2 regions of the Janthinobacterium sp. HH102 genome follow, and region 1 is predicted to be linked to the other one. Evidence: predicted binding sites of a transcription regulator. Region 1 holds the regulator's gene; the other holds the start of a gene.
The links. The regulator HrcA, encoded in region 1, represses chaperone genes, less so after heat shock. The targets are predictions, from matches to a motif close to TTAGCACTCNNNNNNNNNGAGTGCTAA.
Positions count from the first base shown of each region.

Region 1 (4,191 bases):
TAGAACGCGGGGAAACCGAAGGCTTGCACGCATTGCGCGTGAAAGCTCGCTTCATCGGTGATGTCTTTTCCATTCAGGATGGCTGTGGCCATAGTCTTCCTCAGTTCTTCAGCGACAGCACATCCTGCATGTCGAACAGGCCCGTCGGCTTATCGGCCAGGAAACGCGCGGCGCGCAGGGCGCCGTGGGCGTAGGTGACGCGGCTGCTCGATTTGTGGCTGATCTCGATGCGCTCGCCGATGCCGGCAAACAGCACCGTATGGTCGCCGACGATATCGCCGCCGCGGATGGTGGCAAAGCCGATGGTCGACGGATCGCGTTCGCCCGTCACGCCTTCGCGGCCGTACACGGCGCATTCCTTCAGGTCGCGGCCCAGGGCGCCGGCCACCACTTCACCCATTTGCAGGGCCGTGCCCGATGGCGCATCGACCTTGAAGCGGTGATGCGCTTCGATAATTTCGATGTCGTAGCCTTCGGACAGGCTTTTCGCGGCCAGTTCCAGCAGCTTCATGGTGACATTCACGCCCACGCTCATGTTCGGCGCGAACATGATGGCCGTCTTTTCGGCGGCGGTGGCAATGGCGGCCTTGCCCGCGTCATCGAAACCGGTGGTGCCGATGATCATCTTGATGCCATGCTCGGCGCAATACGCCAGGTGCTGCAAAGTGCCTTCGGGGCGCGTGAAGTCGATCAGGTAATCGGCATTGGCCAGGCCGGTGGCCAGGTCCGACGCGATCAGCACGCCGGCAGGCTTGCCGAGAAAGGCGGCGGCATCCTGGCCGACGGACGGCGAGCCGGCGCGGTCGAGGGCGCCGGCCAGCACGGCGTCGGGTGCGTTGCTGACCGCTTCGATCAGGATATGGCCCATGCGGCCGCTGGCGCCAGCGATGGCAATTTTCAGTTCAGTCATTTTATTCTCTTACAACAACTTATTTGGTGGGTTCGGCGGCAGGCGTCGGTGCTGGCTCGGCGGCAGGCGCCGTTGCTGGTGCTGGTGCAACGTCAGGCTTGCTCACAGGAATGGCAGGAGCGGCATCGGCCGGTACCGGCACGGCGCTCGGCGCCACGGGCGATGGCACGACGGCGGCAGGCACGTCAGCCTTGGCGACCTTGGCGAATGGCGACGGACCGGCGATGCGGTCGATATACTCTTTCTCCGTCGGCAAGTTGCCGCCTTCGAAACGTTCAACCTTGCCATCCTTGCCGAAGTACACGACCACGCGGCTGCTGGTGGTTTCGCCACTGCCCCGCGCCAGGCGGAATGGATAATCCCAGCGGTCGGCATGGAAGATATCGGTCAGCAGCGAAGTGCCGAGGACGAAACGCACCTGGTCGCGCGTCATGCCTACTTTCAACTGGGCCAGCATCTCTTCGGAGACAAAGTTGCCTTGTTGAATGTCAGGACGGTAGGGCGAGAAAAACCACATGAATTTTTGCAGCGGCGTAATGGTGGTCGTTTGTGCGCCCTGTTCGGGAACCAGTTCCTTGCCTTCTTTTTGAGCAGCTGCCGGCTTTTCGCCAAGAATGCCACGGTTGGCGCAGCCGGACACGGCCAGCGCGACACAGACCATGCCTGCCACGACTGGTGCTCGAAATGAAATACGGTGCCAGAGAGATGGCAATACAGCCGGGGTTACGCGCATAAATGACCTCAATTGGATGAACAAAACGCCAGGAGTGACCGGCCCGCCAAAAAAAAGCATATTTTGGCACTCCCCGACAAAACGCTATATGATAAAGCACCTGACCCACATACGAGCAACAAACATGAGTAACAATCCTAGTGATCTCAAGGCAAGCGGCCTGAAAGCCACCCTGCCACGGCTGAAGATACTCGATATCTTCCAGAGTAGCCCGGTACGCCACCTGACCGCGGAAGACGTCTACAAGATTCTGCTGGCCGACAATATGGATGTCGGCTTGGCAACTGTCTACCGTGTCCTCACGCAATTCGAACAAGCCGGCTTGCTTAACCGCAACCATTTTGAAACCGGCAAGGCGATTTTCGAACTCAACGAAGGCTCCCACCATGACCACCTGGTGTGCCTCGACTGTGGCCGGGTCGAAGAATTCTTCGACGAAGAAATCGAAATCCGCCAGCAAAAAGTGGCCGAAGAGCGCGGCTTCAAGATCGCCGAACACGCCCTGGCCATCTACGGCAACTGCACCAAGACAGCTTGCCCGCACAAAACAGCCTGACCCACGCCGGCCGTTCCCGCAAGGGGCCGGCCGGCGCAGCATTGAACCGCATCAATGATGGCTGAGCGCGCTCGACAGCAGCTTGGCCGTGATGTCGACGATCGGGATAACGCGCTCGTAAGCCATGCGCGTCGGTCCGATCACTCCCAACGTTCCCACGATCTTGCCGTTGACTTCATACGGCGCCGTCACCACGCTCATCTCATCCATCGGCACCAGATTCGATTCGCCGCCGATGAAAATCTGCACGCCCGTCGCCTTGCTCGACACGTCGAGCAGCTGCATCAAGCCCGTCTTTTGCTCGAACATGTCGAACATCTGGCGCAGCGAATGCATATTCGATGACAGATCGCTCACGCTGAGCAAGTTGCGCTCGCCGGAAATGACCATGTCGTCGCTATGGTCGGCCATCGCTTCGCTGCCCGCTTCCACGGCCGCCTGCATCAGGCTGCCCATGTCGTCGCGCAACTGGCGCAATTCACCCTGCAGACGCACGCGCACGGCGTCGAACGACAGGCCGCCGTAATTCTGGTTGATGTAATTGGCCGATTGCACCAGTTGCGCCGGCGTATAGTCGGCCTCCGTCAGCAATAAACGGTTCTGCACATCGCCGCCGGGAGCGACGATGACGAGCAGGATGCGTTTTTCGGAAAGGCGCAGGAATTCGATTTGCTGGAACACGGATTCGCGGCGCGGGCTGAGCACGACGCCGGCGAACTGCGACAGCGACGACAGCATCTGCGCCGCGTTGGCGATGGTTTTTTGCGGCTGCGGCGTCTGCAGGCGCATGCGCGACTCCACCATGTGCTCGTCCAGGTGCCGGACGGTCAGCAAGGTGTCGACAAAGATGCGGTAGCCGCGCGGCGTGGGGATGCGTCCGGCCGAGGTATGCGGACTGGACACATAACCGAGCTCTTCCAGGTCGGCCATGATGTTGCGGATCGTGGCCGGCGACAGGTCGAGGCCGGAAATTTTCGACAAGGCGCGCGAACCGACCGGCAGGCCGTCGGCGATATATCGCTCGACCAGGGCTTTCAGCAGTGTTTGGGCACGTGTATCGAGTTGCATGGTGTCTTAGGTAAGCAAATATTCTTTAAACAAGCATATTGTTAAGCAAGCGGCAACGAAAGCGGCCGAACGTGCATCAACAGCGCCTATTATGCACGTTCGCCCGTCCGACGGCGATCAATCTTCCAGCTGCCCCTGCAGCCACAGCAGCAATTCATCAAAGTTGGCGCAGATGGCGTCGGGCTGCACGCCGGCGGCCAGATGGGCATCGCTGCCCTTGCGGTTCATCCACACGGCACGCATGCCCGCCCCTTGCGCCCCCGTCACGTCGAAATACAAGTCATCGCCGACATACACGGCCTCATGGGGCGCCACGCCCAGCGCGGCGCAAGCGGCCAGGAAGATGCTGGCGTCAGGCTTGGCGACGCCGAAATCGCTGGCGGCAATCGACACTTTAAAATGCTGCGCCAGGCCGATAATTTCAAGGTCCGCATTGCCATTCGAGATCGAGCCGACCAGCATGCGCTGCCCCATCCAGGCCAGGCCGGGCAAGACATCGTCATACGGCTGCACGCGATGGCGCGCCGCCAGGAACTGCGCGATGGCGCCGTCGACCAGGGCGGGATCTTCGCCGGCGGCCTCAAAGGCGGTCAGCAATCCCGCGCGGCGCAGCTCGATCAAATTGCCATGGAAATGCGGTTGTTCATTGAGCATGGCCAGACGGTGCTGGCGCAACAGCTCGATGGAAAACTGCTGCGCCACCTTGGGCGCATGCGTGGCCAGCCAGTCGTGCAGCAGGGTTTCGGCGGCGGCAATCACGGGCGCGATGGGCCACAAGGTATCGTCGAGGTCGAAGAGGATGGCCTTGGGCGGCACGGCAGGTTTTACAGGGGCAAGAGACATGGAACTCACTATATAGATGCCGCGTCACGGTGCGCAGCCCGCAGCTATTGTCGCACCGATCGCCGCCGCCGGCATGGCGGC
Region 1 covers NZ_CP062062.1:6,123,431-6,127,621, forward strand. Annotated here, with positions in the region: gene JAB4_RS27905 (barstar family protein) at 1-92, opposite strand, end outside; gene dapB (4-hydroxy-tetrahydrodipicolinate reductase) at 101-910, opposite strand; gene JAB4_RS27915 (outer membrane protein assembly factor BamE) at 930-1,571, opposite strand; gene fur (ferric iron uptake transcriptional regulator) at 1,768-2,199, shown strand; gene hrcA (heat-inducible transcriptional repressor HrcA) at 2,251-3,267, opposite strand; gene JAB4_RS27930 (HAD family hydrolase) at 3,385-4,110, opposite strand.

Region 2 (4,191 bases), 750 kb from region 1:
TCCAGCGCGGCTGTTCCTGCGTGGCCTTGGCATCGAAATACTTGCCGCCCTCTTCAAACTGGCTGTGATCGGGATACGCGCCGCTGGCCACTTCGGCCACACCCGCCACGCCCGGCTGCGGGCAGCTCGAGTGATAGAACAGCACGCCATCGCCGACCTGCATGCCGTCGCGCATGAAGTTGCGCGCCTGGTAGTTGCGCACGCCGAACCAGGGCATGGTGTGCCCGGGCGCGGCCATCAGGTCGTCGATGCTCACTTCATCGGGTTCGGAGTTCATCAGCCAGTATTGTTTCATGCAGACTCCGTGTGAAAGCGCCAGACGTAAAAAAAACGGTTGCGCAGGATGCGGCAACCGTTTTCAGTTGTACTTACAAATGTAATGCAAATTGGGCCCCGCCTGTGCCGCTATGCCGGCATCCCGAACCAAACGGTTCAAGGTGGTCACGTTAGTTCAATTTCGGGTTCGTCGAACGAGCGACGCTCACTCCCATCAAACAAAATTCGCAACCGATGCGCATAAATGGTTCAAGGAATATATGGCAATCGCGAACACCGCAGGGTAGACCCAAGTTTACTCCTTTGATCGCGCATCGCAAAGACAAATCGTACCGTGTCCGCTTAAAATCCAATTAATAACACCGAACAAAGCCGTAGCGAGCGGCGATGAATTGTGGCTAAGAAGCGCAGCTGTGCTTGAGCACAGCGAGCATCGCAGGCCGCAAGTCGCGACGCGCAGTAGGTTTGGTTCGGTGTTTAAAAAAGGTTTTCCTGGGGCGTCAATGCGCTGTCCAGAACGGTGTGCATGGCCGAGATCTTTTGCTTCACTTCCAGGATCGTCAGTTCCGACAGCGGACCTTGCGGCGACTTCACGGAGAGGAATTCCGCGGCTACGCCCAGCGCGGCCAGCACGGCGATGCGGTCATTGCCCTTGACCTTGCCCGCGTCGCGGATGGCTTTCATTTTGCTATCGAGATAGATCGCCGCTTCGCGCAGCGCGCGCTCTTCGCCGTCGCGGCACACCATGCTGTAGGACTGGCCCATGATATTGACATCAACACGCGGCATTACGCTTCCTTCTCGTTCTCGGCAATATAGGCGCCCGCTTCCGAAGCGGCTTGCTCCAGACCGGCTTGCACCAGTTCGGGAATTTTTTCCAGCAACGCCTCGACCCGCTCCTGCGCCTCGCGCATGCGTTGCACATACAGGGCGTTCTCGGCGGCCAGCGCGGCATTGTCCTTGCGCAGTTGCGCGTTTTCACGACGCAGCGCATGGGTCATTTCGGCCAGCAGGCCTATTTTGTCGGATAATTCGTTGAATTCGGAAATCATCCCGCCACTATAGGGCGGACGCTCCATGGGCGTCAATCGAATCACGCCGCTGTCACACATATTTACATCAATGCAGGTCAGTTGCCGTGAAATACACGCTTTTTCCGGCGCGTTTCGCCATCTGCACGCATCCGCCGGCGCCGCGATGCCAGCGTTTTACTCGTCGACGTAATCGGGTTCGATATCGAGAGCGCCATAGCGGTTTTCGCACGAGCGGCGCGACAATTCCTGCTTGCCGCTCTTGCCATCAAGCACCATCGTCAAGTCGCGGCAAGTACGGTGGTAGCTGCCAGGTTTGGCGTCCGTCCGCGAGGGCGTCAAAGTGACGCGCAAGGGCACGGCATTGCCCAGCCCCTTGTTGCTCCATTCACGGCTCTTGCCATCCTCTTCATCTTTCAAGGTGCGCACGGCGGCCGTCAGCAAGGATTTCTGTTCCTTCGCATTCAGCTTGGCGATGGTCACGTCGGACAGGAAAGGCGGATACACGACGGGCGCCGGGTCCTTGCCCTGCACATCCCAACGGCCGCTGTTCTGCGAACACGTACGGCGGCTCAGGTCTTGCGACTTGTCGCCCGCCGTGACGACGAATTTCAGGTCGCGGCAGATGTGCGCCTTCAGGCTGTGTTCCGTCATGCCGGAGTTGCTGAAGTTATATGTGACTTTCACCCGCACGCCACGGTCGCCGCCGTTGTCCCACACATGCGCTTCCTGGTCGTCGTCGTCCTTGTTGAGGTCGTTGAACAGCTCGTTGAGCAGCATGTCCTTTTCCAGCGGCGTCAGGGTCGCCACGGTGATCTCGTCGAGAATCGTGGGCGTTTGCGCGGCGGCATTGCCCAGGCAGGCGAGGCCGACGAGGGCGGCACCGAGCAGGCGCAGGGCGGGACGGGAAAGAGTCGATGGCATGGTGTGCTTTCTGGTACAGGGGAATATTGATATGCAATTGCAATCATCTTATCAAAGTCCATAGCAAAACTCTGTTTCCTGTGCGTACAGGAACGCCGTTCGCCTGACGGGCATGCTAGAGTCGCGCCTGTTGCTGACGCCCGGGAACGAGGCTTGCGTTTGCGCAAACCCTGCGTAAATGCAGGCTGCGCAGAACGTCCAAGCTTATCTTCCCGGAGAATAAGCCCTTGAATAAGCCCCCTACCGTCCCTATAATTAGCACTCGTTAGTAGAGAGTGCTAACAAACTCTTTCGTAGCAATCCTCAAGACATGATGGTGTCTGCCGGGCAACAGCAGGGAACGCTACGCGGCGGGCGACGCCGCGATGCCACCACTGCCCAGCGCCGGCATGCACCCGATGCCATGGGGTTTGCTTGACCGTTGCGGGCTGCTTTCAACGGCGGTCACTGAAAGCACGCCTGGCGCTGTGCCAGGCATGTATTCATTTAGCAACACCTATCCATTGAACTTTAAGGAGTTTTGTATGAATCTGCGCCCATTGAACGATCGCGTCATCGTCAAACGCCTCGACCAGGAAACCAAGACTGCGTCCGGCCTCATCATTCCTGATGCAGCTGCTGAAAAACCGGATCAAGGCGAAGTCCTTGCCGTAGGCAATGGCAAGATTCTCGACGACGGCAAAGTCCGTCCTCTGGATGTCAAAGTGGGCGACCGCGTCCTGTTCGGCAAGTACGCCGGCCAAACCGTCAAAGTTGACGGCGATGAGCTGCTGGTCATGCGCGAAGAAGACATCATGGCGATCGTCGTCAAGTAATTGTTTCCACGTTGTAGACAGATACATCCCGAAACTCAGGAGAATTGAACATGGCAGCTAAAGAAGTAGTATTCGGCGACGCAGCGCGCGCCAAGATGGTCGAAGGCGTCAACATCCTCGCCAACGCAGTCAAAGTCACCTTGGGCCCGAAAGGCCGCAACGTCGTGCTGGAGCGCTCGTTCGGCGCCCCTACCGTCACCAAGGACGGCGTGTCGGTAGCGAAAGAAGTTGAACTCAAAGACAAGCTCATGAACATGGGCGCGCAAATGGTCAAGGAAGTGGCTTCCCGCACCAGCGACAACGCCGGCGACGGCACCACCACCGCGACCGTACTGGCCCAAGCCATCGTGCGCGAAGGCATGAAGTTCGTTGCCGCCGGCATGAACCCGATGGACCTGAAGCGCGGTATCGACAAAGCTGTTGCAGCGACCGTCGAAGAACTGGCGAAAATCGCCCGTCCTTGCACCACGACCAAGGAAATCGCCCAGGTTGGCGCGATCTCGGCAAACTCGGACTACTCGATCGGCGAGCGTATCGCTGAAGCGATGGAAAAAGTCGGCAAAGAAGGCGTCATCACGGTAGAAGACGGCAAGTCGCTGAACGACGAGCTGGACATCGTTGAAGGCATGCAGTTCGACCGCGGCTACCTGTCGCCATACTTCATCAACAACCCAGAGAAGCAAGTTGCCGTCCTGGACAGCCCATTCGTCCTGCTGTGCGACAAGAAAATCTCGAACATCCGTGACCTGCTGCCGGTACTGGAACAAGTCGCCAAGGCTGGCCGTCCACTGCTGATCATCGCGGAAGACATCGAAGGCGAAGCGCTGGCTACCCTGGTTGTGAACAACATCCGCGGCATCCTGAAAACCTGCGCAGTGAAAGCACCAGGCTTCGGCGACCGCCGCAAAGCCATGCTGGAAGACATCGCTGTCCTGACGGGCGGCCAGGTAATCGCTGAAGAAGTCGGCCTGACCCTGGAAAAAGTGACCCTGGCCGAACTGGGCCAGGCGAAACGCATCGAAGTGGGCAAGGAAAACACCATCGTCATCGATGGCGCCGGCGAAGCTGCCTCGATCGAAGCACGCGTGAAACAAGTGCGTGTACAGATCGAAGAAGCGACCTCGGACTACGACCGTGAAAAACTG
Region 2 covers NZ_CP062062.1:5,371,668-5,375,858, forward strand. Annotated here, with positions in the region: gene JAB4_RS24415 (EVE domain-containing protein) at 1-295, opposite strand, end outside; RNA gene ssrS (6S RNA) at 387-564, opposite strand; gene JAB4_RS24425 (cell division protein ZapA) at 754-1,065, opposite strand; gene JAB4_RS24430 (hypothetical protein) at 1,065-1,328, opposite strand; gene JAB4_RS24435 (hypothetical protein) at 1,485-2,231, opposite strand; gene groES (co-chaperone GroES) at 2,756-3,046, shown strand; gene groL (chaperonin GroEL) at 3,097-4,191, shown strand, end outside.
Region 2: the regulator HrcA is predicted to act here: its motif matches at 2,487-2,513, upstream of groES (co-chaperone GroES).